4 regions of the Pseudoalteromonas sp. SR41-4 genome follow, and region 3 is predicted to be linked to each of the others. Evidence: predicted binding sites of a transcription regulator. Region 3 holds the regulator's gene; each other region holds the start of a gene.

Region 1 (5,929 bases), on a different contig from region 3:
CAAGAAAAAGCTAGCAGATTTGATATTCAAGAACGCACCACCGCAGGTTATGTTAAATTGATGCTAGATGGTGATGACTACCGTGCTAACCTTGGCGTAAGGCTTGTAAATACTAGGCAAGACGCTGGTGCTTATAAACGTATTGGTTCACCGGTTGAACAACAAGAAAGTTTTGCATGGCAGCAACATAATAAAAATTATGTCGATATATTACCCAGCGCCAATATCAGTATTGATTTGAATGAGAACCTGATCGCCCGTATCAGCGCCGCACGCGTAATGTCACGTCCTCAGTATAATCATTTAATGCCTTCAACTAATTACAATGTCACTCAAGCACAGGGTCAAGGAGGCAATCCTGACTTAGACCCCTATCGAGCCAATCAATTTGATTTAAGCGTTGAGTGGTATTTTAATGATGCTGCCCTCCTTTCTGTGGCGTTATTTAATAAAGATGTCGAATCATTTGTTGAATTTAAACGTACCATTGAACAACATGAAGGCATTGAAATGACCATTGACAGACCAATCAATGGCAGTGGTGGTACTATTCGCGGTGTTGAGATTGGCTATCAACAAGAGCTTATCTATGGTTTTGGCTTGATCACCAACTATACGTTTGTTGATGGCGACCGAACAGATAGCACATCAGCGCGCGACGATTATGTACCCGGCACCTCAAAACACACTATTAATCTAACCAGTTATTATGAAAATGATTGGCTAAGCTCACGCTTGGCGTATAACTATCGCACACATTTTGCCACGGGTGTGGGAGAGACTATGATGGATGATTTTGGCCAACTTGATGGTAGCGTCACTTTTAAAATATCTGATAGCCTTGATTTTGTTATTGAAGCGATAAACCTCACCGATGAGATCACTTACCTTTATGAGCGTAATGAATATGCGCCAACGGGCATTTATCAAAATGGCCGTCGCTTTTATGTTGGTGTGCGCTACAGCCATTAGCCGACAATGTTTGCGTATTAATCGCATATTTTAGCATTTAAGGTACACCTTGTTATAATCCTTTGATAATTAAAACATGCGAAGGAAAATTCATGATAAAAACTAGCCTAGCACTGGCTCTTGGACTCTCAAGCTCACTGGCATTTGCAGCCACATCGCTTACTGTAGAAGATATCCCTAAAATTCAGTCAGTTATTCAAACCAGCATTAGTCCAGATGGTGACAATGTTGCATTTACCCGCTCAGTGCCACGTGAATTATACGTCGACGAGAATGGCGCCAATTATAGCGAACTCTATGTCGTCGATGATGAAGGTGTCGAGCGTCCTTTCATTACCGGCTCTGTAAGTATCAAGAGTATTCAATGGTCAAACGATAGCAAAACGATCTACTTTTTAGCAAAACTTAAAGACGACAAGTTTACCGCGTTATATCAAATTCCAGTGGATGGTGGTCAAGCGCAAAAAGTACTATCGCTTAAAGACACATCAATTTCTAGCTATCAGTTAAGCCCGAATAACAAACAACTCGCTATTTTAGCTATGCCAGCGGCTGATAAATCTGAAAAAGAGCTAAAAAAATTAGGCTTTATGGCTGAGGTGTATGAGCTAGGCTTAAAAGATAAACAACTATTTATTGTCGATTTAGCCAAAACAGATAAACCTCTGACACCAACAGCGCTTAACGTTGCGAACTATGTAAGTGATGTAAACTGGGCCGCAAAAGGCGATAAGTTATTAGTAAAAACCCAGCCTACAGCGCTAATTGACGACAAATACACTAAATCACAATGGCACTTATTTGATATTGCGACTAATCAAGTGACGATGTCGTTTGCTACTGAAGGTAAATTAGACAGTGCTGAACTGTCTCATGATGGTCGTTACATCGCAATTCTAGGTGCCGAAGATAAGCATGATCCAGCAGCTGGTCGTTTATTTTTAGCTGACACAAAAACAGGTGAAGTAAGTGATTGGTTACCCAATTTCATGGGTCATATCGTTGATTTTAAATGGTCACATAAACGCAATACGCTTAATTTTATTGCCAATGTAGGTACGCAAAGTTTTGTCGCAAGCATTAAAACCGGCTCTAATAAATACAAAAAAATTATTAATGAAGGCCAATTTATTGCATCAAATCTGAGTATTTCTGATTCAGATAAAACCTTAGCGCTACGTGCAAACACTGCAAAGCACCCAAATGAAGTATTCATTATTCGTGGCTCTAAAGCACAACGTTTAACGGATTCAAACAACTGGTTGAATGACAAACGTTTTGCTAAGCAAGAAACTATTTCACTTAAGGCCCGCGACGGTGTTGAGATTGATGGCATATTAGTCTACCCATTAGATTATGATAAAGGCACGCGCTATCCATTGATCATGTCAGTGCACGGTGGCCCTGAAAGCCATGACAAAGACGGTTGGGTAACAAACTACTCGCGCCCAGGTCAAATGGGGGCTGCACGTGGTTATGCTGTCTTTTACCCAAATTACCGTGGCTCTACAGGTAAAGGCGTTGATTATTCAAAGCTTGGTCAAAACGACTATGCAGGTAAAGAGTTTGACGACTTAATTGACTTTAAACAGCATCTTGTTGAAATGGGCTTAGTTGATACTAAACGTGTTGGTATTACGGGTGGCTCTTATGGTGGTTATGCATCAGCATGGGCCGCAACAAAATTGACTGAACACTTTGCTGCGAGCGTAATGTTTGTAGGTGTTACCAACCAACTATCTAAATTTGGAACTACTGATATTTCCAACGAAATGAATCTTGTGCATGCACGTTCATACCCATGGGATAAATGGCAGTGGTATTTAGAGCGCAGCCCTATTTACTGGGCTGGCCAGTCTAAAACACCATTACTGATCATGCATGGTAAAGATGATCCTCGCGTACACCCTGCACAATCAATGGAACTGTACCGTTATATGAAAGTACAAGGCAAAGATGTACGCCTTGTATACTATCCAGGCGAAGGTCATGGTAACCGTAAAGTAGCCGCGCAATATGATTACAGTTTACGTTTAATGCGTTGGATGGATAACTATTTAATTGACGGCAAAAAAGACATGCCAGCATTCGAGATTGACCATGCAGGCAAGTTAAAAGCGGTAAAAGACGCCAATAAATAACTCTCTTATTTTGTGTAAATATGCTTTTAGGCCAACATTCATGTTGGCCTTTTTGCTTTTGAATAACAATGTATATGGATGTAATATAAAGACCTAACTCGGTAATTTTTACAAGAAAACATCCTAACAAGCTAAAATATAAAAATTAAATCAATATATTACAACAACTTAAAAGTTGGCTTCCGTCTTGCAATATTCATTGTAATTAATGAGTAAAGCAAGGAAAACCCATGAATATTTTTGAAGCACTTCGTAATGATCACGATAAACAACGTTCGCTTGTCGATGCGCTGATAAAAACCCAGGGGGAGTCACCGAATAGACAGTCTCTTATGGATAATTTAAAACATGAGTTAGTAGAACATGCTAAATTTGAAGAGCGTTATTTCTACAATCCTTTGATGTTTGATGATTTAACCCATGAAAAAGCCCGTCATAGTATTGCAGAGCATCATGAACTTGATGAATTGATTGAGCAACTTGAAGAAACTGATATGAGCTCACCAGCGTGGCTTGTGACCGCTAAAAAATTACATCATCTTGTACATCATCATCTCGCTGAAGAAGAGCATGAAGTATTTCAACTAGCCGGTAAAGCGCTAACCGAAAGTCAAAAAGAAAGTCTAGCCGAAAAGTATAATGATGCGATGAGTTAACTGCTATATGTGCCCGCTTTAATTTATAAAGCTCTCTAAATAGCTACAACTCTATACCATTTGCATTTATTAGGCACCTCTAACACGGTCAATACTTGGCTAAGCAAATACTCTTAAATTAACTAAGCCCGGCATCAAACGCTGGGTTTTTTAATGCTCATGCTCCATCCCCACCTTTATTTAATATGAAAATCATTCATTGAATGTAAATATTTCGCAATTGAATATACAACTGATAATTGTTATCATACCCACCTTGGTTACTTATTAGATTAATAATCTTTATTCTTGTCATGAAGGAAGTACAATGAAATCCCGCCCGCTTTATCTGGCCTCACTGATCAGTGCATTATTAACATCAACAACACTTATTGCTGATGATGACACAGCTGAAAATATGGAAGTGATGGTTGTCACCGCTTCTGGTTATGAGCAAAAATTAATAGATGCACCTGCAAGTGTCTCAGTTGTCTCTCGCGAAGATCTACAAAATAAGCCATTTACTAGCCTTGCTGATGCGCTTCGTGATATCGAAGGTATCGATGTTGGTGCCGGACAAGATAAAAACGGTAATATTAGTATTACCATGCGTGGTTTACCCGCAAGCTATACTCTAGTGCTTATTGATGGCCGCCGTCAAAGTGACGTAGGTAATATAGGCCCAAACAACTTTGGTAACAGCCAATTTATGTATATGCCGCCACTTGAGGCTATCGAGCGAATTGAAGTCGTTCGTGGCCCAATGTCCACTTTATATGGCGCTGATGCAATCGGTGGTGTAATCAATATTATCACTCGTAAAAATCTTGATAGCACCCATGGTAGCGTCACGGTAAGCAGTAATATCCAACAAGACGATCAATACGGTAACGATAATAAAGTCGATATATATTTGACCGGACCAAGCGGCGTTGAGGGATTAACTTACGGGATCCGTGGTAGTTTTTATGACCGTCAAGAAAGTGAGCCAACTTACAGCGAAAGTTTACCACTTCCAGATGGCAGCATGTGGGTTGATGATGGTAGTTTTGGCGATAAAAAAATCGTTGCAGCACGTAACTGGAATGCCGGCGCAACAATAAACTACCTGATCAATAATCAGAATGAAATCACCTTTGAGTACGACATAGCCAAACAGCGTTACGATAACACCGAAGGTCAAACAGGTACGTTAGATAGCCCAGTCAGTTTATGGCGTGTTAGCAAAGGCATTGTACAGCCACGCGTTGGTTATACTCCATATCAACGTGTTGAACGTGAGCAATTTGTATTTGCACATGTTGGTCGATACGATGTTGGTACGCTGACCAGCAGCATTACCCAAAGCAGCAGTGAAAACTTTGGTCGCTCATTACCTCTTAATGTACAAGAGCGTTTAGGTGTGCAGGCCATTTGGGACCAAGCAGTACAAGATCAAGGCATCGACAAGCCAGAACTAACGGATGCAATTTACGCTCAACTTGATGAGACTTTTTTACCACGCCCAATGCGTACACTAAAACTTGATAACTTAATTATTGATACTAAGTTTGAATCAAATATAGATAACCACTATTTTGTAGTAGGCGCACAATATTTTGATGCCGAAATGGAAGATGGTGTATTTGGTATGTACGGGGATGGCTTCCGTGAAGGTACGACTCAAGATCATCGTCAAACAGCTGTATTTGCTGAAGATAACTGGGAAATTACCACAAATCTAACTGCAACTTTCGGCGCTCGTTATGATCATCATAATATCTTTGGCTCACAAGTTAGTCCTCGCGCTTATTTAGCCTACTCTCCTGCTGATGAATGGACTTTCAAAGGTGGTATCAGCACAGGTTACAAAACCCCAGAGCCAAACCAACTATTCTCTGGTATTACAGGTTTTGGTGGCCAAGGTACTAAACCTTTTGTTGGCACGCCAGACTTACAACCAGAAACCAGTGTAAACTACGAAATGGCTGCTTACTTTAATGGCAGTGATAGTTTTAGTGGTAACGTAACGGTGTTTTACAATGATTTTAAAGACAAAATCATTAACCAAGATAACTTACCAAACTGTGAAGTGGCCATAGCTGATGAACCTTGTGTTGAAATTGGCGCAGGTTGGGCTGGCATCGGTAGCACCACCTTTACGCAAGCTGCTAACGTAGATAAATCAGCTACTCGTGGTGT
Region 2 (5,929 bases), on a different contig from region 3:
ACACATTAGCGGCTTACATTAATGAATTACAAGCCATTGGTGTTAAGGGGTTTCGGTTTGATGCCTCTAAACATGTTGCAGCCAGTGATATTCAAAGTTTAATGGCGAAAGTGAATGGCTCGCCAGTGGTCTTTCAAGAAGTAATTGATCAAGGTGGCGAGGCTGTTGGTGCCTCTGAGTATTTAGCGTCAGGTTTAGTTACGGAGTTTAAATACAGCACTGAACTTGGCAATACCTTTAGAAATGGCTCGCTCGCATGGTTAAGTAATTTTGGTGAAGGGTGGGGGTTTATGCCAAGTGCATCAGCTGTAGTATTTGTAGATAATCATGATAATCAACGCGGTCATGGTGGTGCCGGTAATGTAATTACCTTTGAAGATGGCCGCTTGTACGACTTAGCAAACGTATTTATGTTGGCTTACCCGTATGGTTATCCAAAAGTAATGTCTAGTTACGACTATCATGGTGACACAGATGCTGGTGGTCCAAGCGTACCTGTGCATAATAACGGTAATTTAGAATGCTTTGCGAGTAATTGGCAATGTGAGCATCGTTGGGCATACATTGCAGGTGGCGTAGATTTTAGAAATAATACGGCTGATAACTGGGCAACAACCAATTGGTGGGATAATACTAACAATCAAATAGCCTTTGGTAGAGGAAGTTCAGGTCATGTTGCCATTAATAAAGAAGGCTCAACACTCAATACTACCGTGCAAACAGATATGGCTCCAGGGCAATACTGTAACGTGCTAAAAGGAGCGCTGACTAATGATGCAACAAGTTGTACTGGTGAAGTTATTACTGTTAATGCAAATGGCACTATAAACTTAAATGTAGCCGCGTGGGATGCAATGGCTATTCATAAAAATGCCAAGTTAAACACTAACTCAACCCCTGATCCTCAGAGTGATTGGCAGCGAACTGTGATATTTATTAACGCACAAACGCAAACTGGCCAAGATATGTTTATTCGCGGCGGGATTGACCATGTTTATGCAAACACAAACCTTGGGCGTAACTGCCAAACAAGCAACTTTGAATGTGCTATGCCAATTCGCCATAATAATTTGCAAAGTGCCACTACCAGTCCTTGGAAAGCAAACGATAATTACCTAGATTGGTATGGTATTGAAACGGGCCAAAGTATTGAGGCGCAAGGGACCGCAACCGATTGGACAACTAATATTTGGCCAGCAACTTGGGGAGCAGAAAAAACCGTTGCTAATGATGGATTTGGTGTTACACCACTGAATATTTGGGGTGAACATTATTGGCTGCTTGATGTTGATATGGATTGCAGCAAAGCGGTTAATGGATGGTTTGAGGTAAAAGCGTTTATTAAAAATGGTCAGGGCTGGGAGGGCAATATCGCGCAAGCAAACCCCCCTTATGCTAGTACTAATCATGTTGCTCAATGCGGCAAAATTAATAAATTTGAGTTTAATAATTCAACGGTAGAAATACGCAATTTCTAATTTTATTACAGATAAATCCCAGCTAAACCATAAGTATGCGTTTAGCTGGGATTTGTAAGTCGCTATTATTGCCAAAATGAATTTTGAGCTTTATGGTCATTAGTAACTTTGCGTATCTGCAAATTAGATAAACAGTTATCTAATTACGATTTACTATTAATGCTTGATTAAGTGATTGAATGTAAATAAAGTTAGTTCTTTTTTGATGTTTGAATAGAAAGAGTAATTCTAAATACTCGTTAGCTTTTAAATAATGTATAAGTGCTATAAGTTGAGTGGTTTAATATAACTTACTTAGGCATTATTAAATTGTATACAATGAGTTAGTTAACTATGTCATTTGGGCTAGACAATCACTCCTCTACGTAGATTTGTTCGCTGTTGCGCGCGGCAATATATTTTAAAGGGAATTAAGGTATCTGGATGAAAGAAATCATGGTTTATGGAACAGTTATCCTTTGTTTCTTTTGTTATGGTCTTTGGCCTTTTATCGCATCAGCTTTACTGGTGTTTATTTCTGATGACCCAACTTTAGGTATTATCAGTTTAGTTATTTGGTCAATTGCTGTTACGATCCAAATAATTGCTATGTGGCAAATATTTAAAAGAAATTCAAAAGGATTACATTTGTTTTTCTCTGTAGTTTTTCTTTACGTATTTTTATATGCGGGTGATTCACTTATCGTTTCATTAGAAAGTAACGCTGTTTTTTCATTTTCAAATATTATAAATAAAGCTATATATCCATTGTTCGCTGCATGGGCTTTGTATTTTAGCGATGCCAAAGATTTCTTTATTAAACCAACTGAGAGTTAGTAATGAGTAAGTGTAATAATTGTAGTGCCAGTATTTCTTTTATGGCAGTTTTAAACACCATGAATCCCTTGAAAGTAAAGTGCTCAAATTGTAAGGAGCCAGTGCGAATTGATAAGGTTAGTGGCGGTATTGCAGCCCTAATTATTTCATCTATTGCAGTGACTATACTGGCGATGTTTTACGGTTCACCAAACTATTGGTTAAAAATAGTTCTGCCTGTAGTGGTAGCTGCCGAGATCGGATATTTTGGCCTCATTAAGTTTGGTATCGTTAAAATTAAAGCAGTTGAGTAAATCATAAAAATTCATCTGTAGATTAGTGTTTCTCACATTTGTGTTAAACGCATAAAATTGCCAATTAAACTCAGCAGTGAGTTTAATTGCACTAGCGATAACACAACAAAGCAGTTCTATTTCTATTAAATACCTTATTGTGCATTGCGGTGTGTTGGTGATGTTTTTATATGTTGAGCAAGCACAGTAATGCTTATCTTGTCTTTAAATAGTAGAGCCTTGCAAATCAATTTTTAATCTTCTATCTAGCTACTTTAACCTGCATTTTATTTTCAATAATTGCCACACCTTGGGTGTTTTCTAAAAACTTTTGTGCCAGTGCGCGTTCAAAGCCGGTTTCGGTTAGACCATAAATGGCTACTTTGTTGCCATCAACGTGTACTCGCAGTTGCGAGAGGTTTAGGTTTGGATTGCTACGCAGTTTATGAATTATAGTCTGTTGTAGTGTTGGTTGAGGAGAAACGCTGCTGATCATAATTGTACTAGTGGCTGCACTGACTTGCGTTGCGCAGGCGAGTAAAAATACACAGCAAAGTGATACCAATGATACAGTTAATTTGAAGCGGTCCATGATTTCCCTCATAACATCTATTGTATGTGTTTAGTGAATAGTAAGCTTACTGTTACAATATTTATTCCAACTTTAACGTATTGAAATTTAAGGGATGTTTTAAGTTTAGGTAATGTTTTTGGAATTTTTTACATTCAACTGAGTAAAAAGTACGGCGATTAGCTAACTAATTTAGATTTGTAGTTGCTGTTTAGCGCAGCTCAGCTATAGCGATGCAATATATTTTTTGTTAAGTGATGGTCGTAGCTGCAAGTTTGTAATGAGCAAGCTAAATGGGGATCACAAGATAACTAATTTGCATGACTGCTATGAGAGGGTTTAATAACTTACTGCGAGTAGGTAAAACTGAATGTAAAAAGCCGAGACTATGATAAATCTCGGCTTTTTGTGTAGCGTTAAAGCAGATGAATTATTTCTTTTTCTTGGCTTTAGCTTTGGCCTTTTTACGGGCTTTGATTTTTACCGGATCTTTATGTTTTTTGATTGGCGCTTTAGCTTCTTTATGACGCGGCTCAAATCCTTTAACAACACGGCGTTTAAGGCGCAGCTCAATGTAGCGTTCAATTTTGGCTAATACTGCAATGTCATGGGCTTCTACTAACGAAATTGCAATGCCTTTCTTACCTGCGCGAGCAGTGCGGCCAATACGGTGAACATACACGTCTGCTGTGCGTGGCATATCAAAGTTGATTACATGACTAATATCAGCCACATCAATACCGCGGGCGGCAACATCAGTCGCAACTAATATTCTTGTACGGCCACTGTGGAAATTTTCCATTGCCTTCATGCGTTTGTCTTGTGGCATCTCGCCACGTAACCAGGCTGCGCGCACCCCAGCATTGGTCAGCTCGCCGACTAATGTTTCTAGGCGATCACGGGTTTTAACAAACACAATAGCTTTGCTTAAGTCTTCACTGTTTAGTATTTCAACCAACATTGCTAATTTATGGTTGTAATCATCAGCAATGTGTACCCATTGGTGGATTTTAGCTTTTTCTTTACGTGAAGATTCAGCTTCTAATAGGGCTGGATCTTTTAAAATTTGCTCTGCAAATCGTTCAACGCTATCGCCTTCAAGAGTGGCTGAGAATAAAAAGCACTGACGACGATTTTTTGCTTCTTCGCAAATACGCATCATTTCTTTACGAAAGCCCATGTCTAACATGCGGTCTGCTTCGTCTAAAATAAGCATCTCGACGTTTTCGGCATGAAAGTTTTCGGTTTCTAAATATTCCATTAATCGCCCTGGTGTGGCGATTAATATATCGTTATTTTTTTCAAAAATTTCTTTATGCGTACCGTAGTTAATACCGCCAGTAACAACACCAATTTTAAGGTTAGTGCCTTTAGCAAGTAGTTCACACTGTTCATGAATTTGATAAGCTAACTCGCGCGTTGGAGTCATGATCAAAACACGGGCAAAACCAGGCTCGCGACGCGGGAAATCAAGTAAGTATTGAATCGCCGGGATCAAAAATGCCGCTGTTTTACCAGTACCGGTTGGTGCAGAGGCTAAAATATCACGGCCTTGCAGCGCTTCAGGGATCGCTTGTTGTTGAATGCTAGTTGGGGTTTCGTAACCCATTTTAGCAACGGCTTGTAGTATCTTGTTATCAATATCAAAATCAGAAAATTGCATAGAGTGTCAAAAATAGAGGACAATTGCTGGTAATTATACGCGCTATCCGCCAGTTGGTGAATGAAAAGGTGAAAAAATGTCAGGCTTTGTGTTTAAACAATTTAAAGTAGCGCAAACGCGCAGTGCGATGAAGGTCTCGACGGATGGAATTTTACTCGGTGCATGGGCTGACTTAACTACTTCACAGCGGTTACTTGATATTGGCACAGGTACTGGGTTGTTGGCATTAATGTGCAAGCAACGCAAACCAACTATGCAGGTTAATGCTGTTGAAATTGATGCCAATGCATGTGCTGATGCGCAGCAAAATTTTACAAATAGCCCATGGCCAGATATTACACTGATGCAAAAAGCTATTCAGCAAGTAACCACCACAACTGAGTTTGATGTTGTGATCAGTAACCCTCCGTATTTTAATGCCAGTTTAAAAGGGCAGGACTTAGCTCGTAATACCGCACGTCATACAGATAGCTTAAGTTTTAGTGAGTTAATCACTGCATTCAAACACCTTAGTCACCAAAATGCTTTTTTAAATGTGATCCTACCTTGCCCAGAAGCGCAGTTGTTTATTGCACAAGCGCAATTACAAGGTTTGTATTTAGTGCGCCATTGTTTAGTACAAACTACTGCCACTAAAGCGCCGAGTAGGAGCTTAATGTGCTTTGCTTATCAGATGCAAGAATGCGAGCTGACCAGCTTAACGATTCATGGTCAAGGGGCTCAATATAGCGATGAGTATATAGCTTTATGTAAAGACTTTTACTTGAAAATGTAATCATCATTGAATAAAAGGTACATTTATCGCACACTGATGAAAAACCTGAGTGATAGATATGGATAATCAACTACCTAAACCTTTTATTTTTGTACTTTCCTTAGTGCAAGGCATTGTTCTTACTTTGTTATATCGTAGTGTTGAAAATCAGCTATGGCCTGCGACAGAGCCAGTTTGGTTGTTTTCTTTAGTTACTTTTACCATTAGTTTTGTGCTACTGACTTTACTTGCTGTAGAGCAAGCTAATATTAAAAAACTGCTTAGTTACTTGTTACCATTTAGTCTGTTGTTATCACTCCTTGGTGCTTATATTGGTGCTCAGCAATACCCTATTGCGCTGGTTAATAACGATGC
Region 3 (5,929 bases):
AACGGATGACTAGCCTGACAGTACCGCATATTTACCAAGGTCAAGAAAACAAGTTGCAAGCTTATCAACAGCTCAAAGATAAATTGCAGTTAAGCGATGAACAAATCGCTTACATAGGCGATGACGGGCCTGACTTGCCGGTAATGGAATTAGTTGGTTTTGCGGTGGCAGTAAATGATGCTCACCCCTTGATCAAGCGAGTTTCACATTATACAACCATGCTCCCTGGTGGTTTTGGAGCGGTGCGTGAACTCACTGATTTATTAATGCTCGAAAATGGTAAATCATTAACTAGCGAAGGCACAAGCTCATGAATAGTGCGCGTTTAATATTATGCGTATTATTTGTCGGCTGTATGGTATGGCTGTGGTATCCGTATTTTTATCAAAGCACTGCCATAAAACAAAACCAAGAAGATATAATAGCAAAACCTGATTATACTGCGGTGGCATTAAAACAAACCGCGTTTGATGAACAAGGTAAAATTAGCCACAAAGTAACAGCTGCAAAAATGGAACTTTACCAACAGTTAGGGTTTACTTACTTTGAACAACCTATTTTTACACTCTATAATCAACAGCAAACGTGGCAAATTAATGCCGATGAAGCCACCCTATATGAAAATCATCAATTAATTTTAGAAGGTAATGTGGTTGCTAAAAACCTGACCAATAATGCCATGATTGAACATATAAACGCAGATAATATTCAGGTTGATATTGAACTACAAACCATGAGTTCAGAACAACCAGTTGAATTAATCGGACCAAATTTAAAGATCACTGGGCGCGGCCTCCATGCCGACTTAAAAGCCGAAGTGGTAGAACTAATTAACCATACGCGAACCATATATTATGACCAATAAATTTGCTCACTTGCTTGTGATACCAAGCTTATTCATTGCCTTTGCAAGCTTTGCTGAAAATACGGCACCACCTGCGGATCAAGTCTCTATCAGTGCTGAAAAGCAGCTTGCCCAACTGAAAGATAATATCGGTATTTTTGAAAAAAATGTTGAAATCATTCATGGTAACCGCCGTATCAAAGCGGATCGACTTGAAGTCCATAAGCGCGAAGATTTAGGCAATAACAAACAATTGCTTGTTGCAACTGGTAACCCTGCTTACTTTGAAGAAAAACAAACTGATGGCACAATAATGAGCGCCAGTGCTGATGAAGTCCGTTACGATGTCGCCAAGCGCTATTTAACGTTAATTGGTAATGCACAAGTCACTCAAGCAGGTCAAAAAATTAATGCCAAAAGCATTACCTATGATATGGACCAACAGCTGATCAGTGCTGAAAAAGGCGCAAGCTCAAACGATCGCGTACACACTATTTTGGTACCTGTTGACAGTAAAAAAGACAAACCTAAAGGGCAGCCATGAGTATATTAAAAGCTGAATTTTTAGCAAAAAGCTATAAAGGTCGCCAAGTTGTAAAAAGCGTGGGTTTAGAAGTTAGCGCAGGCAGCATTGTTGGCTTACTGGGTCCTAATGGCGCAGGTAAAACCACCACTTTTTATATGATTGTGGGTTTAGTACCTAGCGACAAAGGTAAAATAAGTATTGATGATAATGACATCACTTTACTGCCAATGCACAGTCGCGCACGGTTAGGGATTGGCTACTTACCACAAGAATCATCCATCTTTCGTAAGTTAACTGTTTATCAAAACCTGATGGCTATTTTAGAAACTCGTAAAGAGCTGAATAAACAAGCCAGAGAAGAAGCACTAGACAGCTTACTTGATGAGTTTAGCATTCAACATATTCGCGACAGCCAAGGTATGGCATTATCTGGTGGTGAACGTCGTCGAGTTGAAATTGCACGCGCTTTAGCCGCAAATCCAAAATTTATCTTACTTGATGAGCCTTTTGCTGGCGTTGATCCTATTTCAGTGTTAGATATAAAGAAGATTATTGAACACCTTAAAAACCGTGGTATTGGCGTACTTATTACCGACCACAATGTACGAGAAACCCTTGATGTTTGTGAAAAAGCCTACATAGTTTCTCATGGGGAGTTAATTGCATCAGGTACCCCTGAGCATGTACTTGCCGACCAAACAGTCCGCGATGTTTACCTGGGCGAGCAATTTAGGCTATAAAGCCACGCTCGGCTAAGTATCTGCTAGACTTAACGATGATAACAATAAAAGGATTGTTAGAGATACATGAGGCAATCACTCCAGCTGCGCATGGGCCAGCAACTTACAATGACACCACAGCTGCAACAAGCAATTCGCTTATTGCAACTCAGTACATTGGATCTCCAGCAAGAAATTCAAGAAGCACTCGACAGCAATCCATTGTTAGAGCTAGAAGAGCATGAATATTCAGACGACACGGCTGGTAAAAACGAACAAAAACAAGACAACGATGACTTAACTGTTAGTGCATCAGCAGACGACAAGCCCAGCGAATATGAACAAGAAAGTAGCGAAGCATTAAGCAAAGAGACTTTAAGTGACGAAATGGCTATGGACGTCACCTGGGACGAATACATGAGTGCTGCGCCAAATACGTCATCCGGCCCAATGCCTGAAGATGAGTCAATTTATCAAGGTGCTTCAACTGAAACCCTGCACGAATATCTGATGTGGCAATTACAGCTCACACCTTTTAGTCCAACCGATGAAGCTATTGCCATTGCGATTGTTGAAGCTGTTGACGATTCAGGTATTTTAACCTTGAGCTGCGAAGACATCGCAGAGAGCTTAAATCAAGGTAATAACGAAGAAGAAATCGAACTAGACGAAGTGCAAGCAGTGTTAAAACGCATTCAGTTATTTGACCCTGTTGGTATTGCTGCGCGCAGCCTACAAGAATGTTTATGTATTCAATTAAATCAATTTGATCCTGCAACTCCTTGGATTAGCGAGACTAAAATGATTTTAACTGATCATATCGATTTATTAGCTAGTCGTGACTATCGCACTTTGATGAAAAAGACTAAGCTTAAAGAAGATGAGCTGAAAGAAGTAATGACATTGATCCACAGCCTTAACCCAAAGCCTGCGGATACTATAGTACGCGAAGAGTCAGAGTATGTTATACCTGATGTTTCGGTGAAAAAAATTAAAGGTCGCTGGGTGGTTGAACTTAATCCAGACAGCATGCCAAAAATTAGAGTGAACAGCCAATATGCGGCAATGTCACGCTCAGTAAAATCAAGCACTGACAGCCAATTTATACGTTCGCATTTGCAAGAAGCTAAATGGTTTATTAAAAGCCTAGAAAGTCGTAACGAGACGTTACTCAAAGTAACTAACTGCATTGTAAAACAACAGCAGGGATTCTTTGAGCATGGCCCTGAAGCAATGCGACCTATGGTACTAAACGACGTTGCTGAAATGGTTGAGATGCACGAATCAACAATCTCTCGCGTAACGACACAAAAGTACATGCATACCCCCCGTGGTATTTTTGAGTTAAAGTATTTTTTCTCAAGTCATGTAAGCACTGAGAACGGCGGCGAATGCTCTTCGACAGCTATTCGAGCATTGATCAGAAAATTGATCAGTGCAGAAAACTCAGCGAAACCATTGAGTGATAGTAAGATTGCAGATATATTGGCAGAGCAAGGTATCAAAGTAGCTAGACGGACTATTGCAAAATACCGCGAGTCGCTGGCTATTCCACCGTCAAATCAACGTAAAAGTTTGATTTAAGGCGTAAAATCACAAGAGGAAAATGCTTATGCAACTAAATTTAACTGGTCGTCACGTAGAAATTACTGATTCATTAAGAGACTATGTAAACAATAAGTTTGCCAAGCTTGAAAGGCATTTTGATCATATCAATAATGTCCATGTTATTCTTGATGTAGAAAAACTAAGCCAAAAAGCAGAGGCCACATTACATGTCAGTGGCGCTGAATTATTTGCCTCGACTGAGCACCAAGACATGTATGCAGCTATTGACGGACTAATCGATAAACTTGATCGTCAAGTAATTAAACACAAAGAGAAGCACGCTCGACACTAACACTATGAAATTAAGCTCACTTATTTGTCAGGACTGCAGTAAAGCTGCGGTCCTTTTTAATAGCAAAAAACGGATCATTGAATTTATAAGCCAATTGGCTCATGAACAACTCCCTCAGCTATCACAACAAGAAATCCTCAACGCACTACTATCGAGAGAAAAACTAGGTAGTACCGGTATTGGTCGTGGTATTGCTATCCCTCATGGCCGTATGAGTGGTGTTGAAAACCCGCTAGCAATAATTTTAGTGAGTGAATCACCGGTTGATTTTGATGCGATTGATAATCGCCCAGTTGATATATTTGTAGCCCTCATCGTACCAGATGGTGACAGCCAACTTCATTTGAAGACGTTAGCCACAATTGCTGATAAACTCAATAACAAAGATTTTTGTAAACAACTACGTAGCGCAAAAACAGACCAAGATTTGTATCATGTAATTGCAGCTCAATCGTAGTCATACCAATTGTATTGTATTGAATTAGAGAGTAATTATTGCAACAGGAAAATAGCTCTAGAACAAGGTGGAAATTATGAGATATAGTTGTTCTATATAAATAATTTTAAACAAAGTTAGTGGGTTATTTAACAAGCAAGAATGAGCATGTTTTTAATAAAATTGGTATTAAATGAAGGAGAATTTACATGGAGTTAATCATCATCAGTGGGCGTTCTGGCTCAGGTAAATCTGTTGCTTTACGTGTAGTAGAAGATCTTGGCTATTATTGTGTAGATAATATTCCAGTTAACTTATTACCGTCATTAGTACGCAGTGTCTCTGATAATTACGACAAAATAGCCGTCAGTATCGATGTTCGTAATTTACCGAAAGAGCAGGAAGAATTTAACGACATTCTTGAATACTTGCCTGGTTTTGCAAATCCGACGCTATTTTATTTAGACAGTGATGATCAAACCCTGATCAAACGCTTTTCTGAAACCCGCCGCTTACACCCATTATCTTTGGACTCTTTGCCACTGGATTTAGCCATCAAGCAAGAAAAAGTGTTGCTTGATGTATTAACTACTCGTGCTGATTTCATGCTTGATACCACAGATCTCAGTGTCCACCAGCTTGCTGAGTCAATCCGTGAAAAGATTTTAGGGAAAAAAGATAAAAAACTAATCATCACCTTTGAATCATTTGGTTTTAAGCATGGTATTCCAAAAGAAGCCGATTATGTATTTGATGCACGTTTTTTACCTAATCCACACTGGGAGCCTGAGTTAAAACCGCTCACAGGCCTGGATCAACCAGTAAAAGATTATTTAGCCAGTCACAGTATCGTGCAAAAATTCACTTGGCAGATCCAAACCTTTGTACAAACTTGGTTACCGCACTTAGAACGTAATAACCGCAGTTACTTAACAATTGCTATTGGTTGCACCGGTGGTCAACATCGCTCAGTTTATCTAGCGCAAACTATAGGTGAAAGCTTCTCGATGAGCCACAGTAATGTGAAAATTCGCCATCGTGAACAAGAATAACAACTCACGTTTACAGTAAGGAATGTTGATGCGCTTAGAAGATACATTTTTAATAAAAAACAAACTCGGTTTACATGCTCGCGCAGCCAGCGTATTAGCGCAATTAGCTGTGCAGTTTGATGCCAGCATCACACTTCATCAAGATGACAAACAAGCCGCAGGCGACAGCGTACTGGGCTTAATGCTATTAGAAAGTAGCCAAGGCAAAGAAGTTAAAGTTGTATGTGAGGGCCCGGACGCTGAACCTGCTCTTGCAGCAATTGGTGAGTTGATCGCACAACGCTTTAACGAACAAGAATAGCTCGTAGTCAGTACCACTAAATTGCGTTAAACTGAATAAAGTCGTTAATTAAACAGACCAAGCGCGTTAATTATCGACAACAGTTACCCTACCTATCAAGTGTATTAATTTTTTAAGGACGCCAATGCCAGAAGCTTTTGAACAAGATTAC
Region 4 (5,929 bases), on a different contig from region 3:
ATTGCAAAAGCCAAGGCGCCGAGTACCAAAATACCAATTGTTTCTACGGTTAAAAACTTATCTGCAGCAAGCTTAGAGCCTACAGCTAAACCAAGGAAAATAGTGGTGATATTTATGATCTCGTTTTGTGCACTATTACTTAAACGGTCAACCACACCAGACTCTCGCATCAAGTTTCCTAAACAGAACATGCCTACCAGTGGCGTTGCTGCAGGTAAAAACAAAATCGTTAAACTCAATACCATTAACGGAAAAATAATTTTTTCCTTTTTTGATACGGTGCGTAACTGTGGCATTTGAATTTTACGTTCTTCTGGTGTGGTTAAAGCCCGCATAATTGGCGGCTGAATAATTGGCACCAACGCCATATATGAGTATGCAGCTACGGCGATAGCACCCAATAAATCAGGAGCAAGTTTTGAGGCTAAGAAGATTGCCGTCGGGCCATCTGCACCACCTATAATCGCAATTGCTGACGCATCTTGTAAAGAAAACTCAAAACCTGGTACATAGTTTAGTAAAATTGCGCCAAACAAGGTTGCAAAAATACCAAACTGAGCTGCAGCACCTAGCAATAACATACGAGGATTAGCTATCAAGGCACTAAAATCAGTGAGTGCACCAACACCCATAAATATTAATAATGGGAATACACCGGTATCAATCCCAATATGATAAACGTAATACAGCAAACCACCGGGGTCTGATAAGCCCGCTACGGGGATATTTGTTAATATTGCCCCAAAGCCAATTGGTAATAATAATAACGGCTCAAAGTTGCGCGCAATTGCCAGATACAACAATAAACACCCTACTGCGATCATAATAAGCGCAGGAAATGTAAAATTAGCAATACCTGTTGCTTGCCAGAGGTTTAATAATGCTTCCATCCTCTGAGCTCCTAAGCTAGTGCTATCATAGCGTCACCCGTTGCCACTGAATCACCTTCAGCAACAAGAATTTCAGCAATAGTACCGGTGTGGGTTGCACGAATTTCAGTTTCCATTTTCATCGCTTCCATGATGATCACTACATCGCCTTCATTTACCGTTTGACCCGCTTTCACCTTGATTTTAAAGATGTTACCAGCAAGTGGAGCGTTAAGTGTTTCGCCGGAAGCAACTGACGCCGATTGTGGAATATGCTCACTATCTTTAAGTGTTACTTCTTTAAGCTCACCGCCTTGTGCAACCACTACATCATAAACTTTACCATCTACTTTTACGCTGTACTGCTCTGCTTTTACTGTGTTGCTGTTACTTTTTTTATTGCTAACTGGTTGTTCTTTATTAGCAGATTCAGCACTTGGTACAGCTTCGAAAGCATCTGGGTTATTACGATTTTTAATGAATTTCAACCCAATTTGTGGGAATAATGCATACGTTAAAACGTCATCAATCTGCTCATCCGCTAAGCTTAAGCCTTGCTCTTTTGCTTCTTTTAATAACTCAGCTTGAAGTATTTCTAGTTCTGGTTGCAATAAATCAGCTGGGCGGCAAGTAATGACTTCTGCGCCATTAAGTACGCGCTCTTGTAATTCTTTATTCATCGGCGCAGGAGTTACGCCATACTCACCTTTTAGCACTCCGGCAGTTTCTTTGGTGATAGTTTTATAACGCTCGCCCGTCAATATATTTAATACTGCTTGTGTACCAACAATTTGTGATGTTGGTGTAACTAACGGTAAATAACCTAAGTCTTCACGTACACGTGGGATCTCAAGTAATACTTCATTCAATTTATCCGCAGCACCTTGCTCTTTAAGCTGGTTTTCCATATTAGTTAACATGCCACCAGGCACTTGCGCTAATAAAATACGGCCATCAACACCTTTTAAGCTGCCTTCAAACGCGGCATATTTTTTACGAACATCGCGGAAATAAGCAGCAATCTCTTCGAGTTGATTTAAATCCAGCTCAGTATCACGTTCAGTACCTTCAACAATCGATACAATCGTTTCAGTTGCGCTGTGTCCGTAAGTCATACTCATTGATGAAATTGCGGTATCAAGCATATCAATACCTGCATCAATCGCTTTTTGGTAAGTAGCAGTACTTAAACCTGTTGTGGCATGACACTGCATTGCAATTGGGATAGAGACTGTTTCTTTTAACGCTTTGATTAACTCTTCTGCATCGTATGGTTTAAGCAAACCAGCCATATCTTTAATACAAATTGAATGACAGCCTAACTCTTCAAGCTGCTTGGCAAGCGTTAACCACATATCAAGTGTATGAACCGGGCTTACTGTGTACGAAATTGTACCTTGTGCATGTGCGCCAACTTTAATCGCAGCTTTAATAGCCGTTTCAAGATTACGAACATCGTTCATCGCATCAAAAATACGAAACACATCAACACCATTTTTGTGCGCTCGCTCTACAAATTTTTCAACAACATCATCTGCATAATGACGATAGCCTAAAAGGTTTTGACCACGTAATAACATTTGCTGTTTAGTATTTGGCATAGCTTTTTTAAGAGCACGAATACGCTCCCAAGGATCTTCACCCAAATAACGAATGCATGAATCAAAAGTAGCCCCACCCCATGATTCGATCGACCAGTAACCTGCATCATCTAATTTTTGTGCAATCGGTAGCATGTCATCCAAACGCATACGCGTTGCTAATAATGATTGATGCGCGTCTCTAAGTACTAATTCTGTTAATTTTAATTTAGCCACAAGTCATCCCTTATAGTTTTTGTTTATTTTTGTACTGAGCTATGGCAGCACTTATCGCAGCGATGTGTTCACTTGGTACACCGGGTGCTTTGATCGATGGTGTGCGCGTTGGCATTACAACCGGCTGTTCAAAGCGGCTCGCTAATTTAGACATAGCGGTAATTGCTGCAATCAACAACGAAAGAAAAACGAAAACTCCCACCATCCCAGTGAGCATTAAGTTTGCTGCAGTAGCAAGTAATTGACCTATATCCATTCTGCCCCCCCCTGAGTATTCTTACCCACCCGAAAGATAGGTAAAAAATCACTTTATTTAAATATTTATGCGATAATCATATCAAAGAAACAGACCAAGTCCAACACTTTGTAAATTGGTAAAACCAATTAATATAAAGCTAACATATCTTCAGCAAAGTTAACACACTGCTTTTTACTATAATTTAATAGGATATAGATGATAAAAATACTGAATATAGCTATAACTTATAAGTGAAATCTAATCTGCACCTTAATAACTTACCAACCGAACTACTCAACAACTGTTAAATTAATGAAAAAGCACTCAACATGAAATTGGTCTTACCAAAAAATCATACTGAAATATTTATTTTTCAGGACGCCGAGTATAAGTTACAGATAAAGCTGTAAATAATTCCCACCTAATTCATGAAAATAAATAAAATAAACACTATCCTATTGATAATAAAGGATTTAAACACATGGCATGTAACTGGCATTATTTACTCTGAACAAATTAACAAACCAAGGAGACGACAATGTTACGCTGGACAATTACATTTTTAGTTATTGCGCTTATTGCTGCAGTGTTAGGTTTTGGTGGTATCGCAGGTGCCGCAGCAGGAATTGCTAAGATTATCTTTTTTATCTTTATTGTATTGTTAGTTATTTCACTCGTTTCAGGTGCGTTGCGCGGCAATGTCCCTAAGTGATAACAATTTATTTTAAATAACAACACATTTATTAATTTTACAAGGAATTACATTATGAAATCGACAACTATTAAAACTGCTGTGATCGCTTTATTCGCTAGTTTTTTTATCATGGGTTGTGAAGACAATCATGCAGAAGAGGCCGGTGAACGCATCGATGAAGCTGTAACCGACGTACAAAACAAAGTAGAAGACGCCTGTGAAGAAGTAAAAGAAGGCGTTAACGCTAAAGAAACTAACTGTTAATCCAGTTAGATACAAATAATAAAAAACGACTCTTTTGAGTCGTTTTTTGCATTTTAAGAGAAGTTAAAATTAAGCTCTCGCTTCTAGCATTAGTCGCTTCATGTCACGTACTGCTTTATCTAATCCATCTATGGCTGCACGCGCTATAATTGCGTGACCAATGTTTAGTTCGTAAATCTCTTTCATAGCAGCAATCGGTTTCACGTTATGATAATGAAGACCGTGGCCGGCGTTTACTATCAAACCCAAACTTGCTGCATACTTTACACCTTGATGAATATGCTCAAGTTGTTTTTGTATCTCGGTATCAGTTTGCGCATCCGCATAAGCGCCAGTATGAATTTCAACATAAGGGGCATTACAGGCTTTAGCTGCATCTAGTTGTGCTTTGTCTGCATCGATAAATAACGATACTTTAATACCGGCGTCAGTTAATTTTGCTGTCGCGGCTTTAATCTTATCTAGATTACCAACAACGTCTAAACCGCCTTCGGTGGTCAACTCTTCGCGTTTTTCTGGTACTAAGCAAACATAAGCTGGCTTAACATCTAAAGCAATATCAATCATTTCATCTGTAACCGCTATTTCAAGGTTCATTCGTGTTTGGATTGTTTTAGCCATCACATACACGTCACGATCTTGAATGTGACGACGGTCTTCACGTAAATGAATAGTGATCCCATCAGCGCCAGCATGCTCAGCAACACTCGCAGCATGTGCTGGATCTGGGTAACTTGTACCCCGAGCTTGGCGTAAGGTAGCAATATGATCAACGTTTATACCCAAAAGAATATCTTTCATTTTTTTACCTGTAAAAATAACGGTTAAAAATACCGTATTAAGATTGTTGGTGAATACCCAAACTATTTGGATATAAACAGCTCGCGACTTTTTAATGGTTTTTTGCCTAATAAAGGCTTCATTAAATGACGACTTAATTGTTTTGCCATATATAACACATCCGGCGCACTAAAGTCATGAGCTGCAATTGCATTTAACTGCGCGCCAGAAAAGCCACTGCCTTGATTTTCTTGGGCAACAAAGCCGTATTCAGCAAAGTAACTATACGTTTGCTCTGCCGAAATTGGATCGCCTGCGGCATCAAAACTAAAGTCAACGCCATAGCCTAATAATTCTAATAATTGAAATTCATAAGAACGTAATACAGCTTGTAAGTTAGGGTGCTGGTTAAGCTGTTGTAGGTGAGTTTTATACAATTGATAGGCATGATCAATTGGTTCATTAATTGGTACAATGCGGTTGGTTAGTTCATTTAGATAAAACCCACAATAAAGCTGATCCCCAACTAGTGTGGATTGCGTGCCATGTAGTTCAAATCGTTGGATATATTTCAGGTCGTGTTTACCGGTATAATTTACCAGTAAAGCTTGGAAGGGTTGTAACTGAGCTTTGTATTTTGTTGCTTGGCGACCGCTAATTCGCGCCAGCATGCGCAACTGGCCAACGCCTTCTACTAACATATCAAGCATTACTTGTGAGTCACTAAAAGGACGTCGGTGTAATAAATATGCCGTGTAGAAGTCGCTATCCATAAATATCGCTTAGGCTATTAATCTTCACCATAGCCTAAACTGCGAAGTGCTCTCTCGTCGTCAGCCCAACCTGATTTAACCTTCACCCAAAGTTCTAAAAACACTTTATTATCAAGCATTTCTTCGAGATCTTTACGGGCTTCGCGGCCAATCACTTTAAGCTTTTCGCCTTTATTACCAATAACCATACGTTTTTGCGTTTCACGCTCAACTAAAATCAAGCCATTGATATGCCAAATGCCATTTTCTTGCCATTTAAACTGCTCAATTTCAACGGTAACTGAGTAAGGAAGCTCCTCACCCATAAAGCGCATCAACTTTTCACGGATCACTTCGGCTGCCATAAAGCGCATTGAACGATCTGTTACGTAATCTTCAGGGAAGTAAAATTCACACGGTGGTAAACGCTTAGTTACTTCATCTTTGATCAGGTTGATATTTTTACCTTGAGTCGCAGATACTGGCATAATGCCAACAAAATCAAACTTTTCGCC

Evidence for each region. The regulator sigma-54, encoded in region 3, starts transcription at its own class of promoters, with help from an activator protein. The targets are predictions, from matches to a motif close to GTTGGCACGNNNNTNGNNT.
Region 1: the regulator sigma-54 is predicted to act here: its motif matches at 3,288-3,306, upstream of H5180_RS00380 (hemerythrin domain-containing protein).
Region 2: the regulator sigma-54 is predicted to act here: its motif matches at 3,211-3,229, upstream of H5180_RS18035 (BON domain-containing protein).
Region 4: the regulator sigma-54 is predicted to act here: its motif matches at 3,405-3,423, upstream of H5180_RS18295 (DUF1328 family protein).

What each region holds. Positions count from the first base shown of each region.
Region 1 is NZ_JACJEI010000001.1:104,873-110,801, forward strand. Features, by position in the region: gene H5180_RS00370 (TonB-dependent receptor) at 1-972, shown strand, start outside; gene H5180_RS00375 (S9 family peptidase) at 1,065-3,113, shown strand; gene H5180_RS00380 (hemerythrin domain-containing protein) at 3,344-3,769, shown strand; gene H5180_RS00385 (TonB-dependent receptor domain-containing protein) at 4,077-5,929, shown strand, end outside.
Region 2 is NZ_JACJEI010000027.1:14,943-20,871, forward strand. Features, by position in the region: partial or broken gene H5180_RS18020 (alpha-amylase family protein) at 1-1,478, shown strand, start outside; gene H5180_RS18025 (hypothetical protein) at 1,902-2,294, shown strand; gene H5180_RS18030 (hypothetical protein) at 2,396-2,587, shown strand; gene H5180_RS18035 (BON domain-containing protein) at 2,829-3,158, opposite strand; gene srmB (ATP-dependent RNA helicase SrmB) at 3,568-4,800, opposite strand; gene H5180_RS18045 (tRNA1(Val) (adenine(37)-N6)-methyltransferase) at 4,877-5,575, shown strand; gene H5180_RS18050 (DUF4153 domain-containing protein) at 5,634-5,929, shown strand, end outside.
Region 3 is NZ_JACJEI010000039.1:12,840-18,768, forward strand. Features, by position in the region: gene kdsC (3-deoxy-manno-octulosonate-8-phosphatase KdsC) at 1-314, shown strand, start outside; gene lptC (LPS export ABC transporter periplasmic protein LptC) at 311-865, shown strand; gene lptA (lipopolysaccharide transport periplasmic protein LptA) at 855-1,388, shown strand; gene lptB (LPS export ABC transporter ATP-binding protein) at 1,385-2,110, shown strand; gene H5180_RS20995 (RNA polymerase factor sigma-54) at 2,177-3,673, shown strand; gene hpf (ribosome hibernation promoting factor) at 3,702-3,989, shown strand; gene ptsN (PTS IIA-like nitrogen regulatory protein PtsN) at 3,994-4,446, shown strand; gene rapZ (RNase adapter RapZ) at 4,635-5,477, shown strand; gene H5180_RS21015 (HPr family phosphocarrier protein) at 5,506-5,778, shown strand; gene mgtE (magnesium transporter) at 5,903-5,929, shown strand, end outside.
Region 4 is NZ_JACJEI010000027.1:63,569-69,497, reverse strand. Features, by position in the region: gene H5180_RS18310 (sodium ion-translocating decarboxylase subunit beta) at 1-890, opposite strand, end outside; gene oadA (sodium-extruding oxaloacetate decarboxylase subunit alpha) at 902-2,686, opposite strand; gene H5180_RS18300 (OadG family protein) at 2,697-2,942, opposite strand; gene H5180_RS18295 (DUF1328 family protein) at 3,463-3,636, shown strand; gene H5180_RS18290 (hypothetical protein) at 3,691-3,882, shown strand; gene pdxJ (pyridoxine 5'-phosphate synthase) at 3,952-4,683, opposite strand; gene recO (DNA repair protein RecO) at 4,746-5,435, opposite strand; gene era (GTPase Era) at 5,453-5,929, opposite strand, start outside.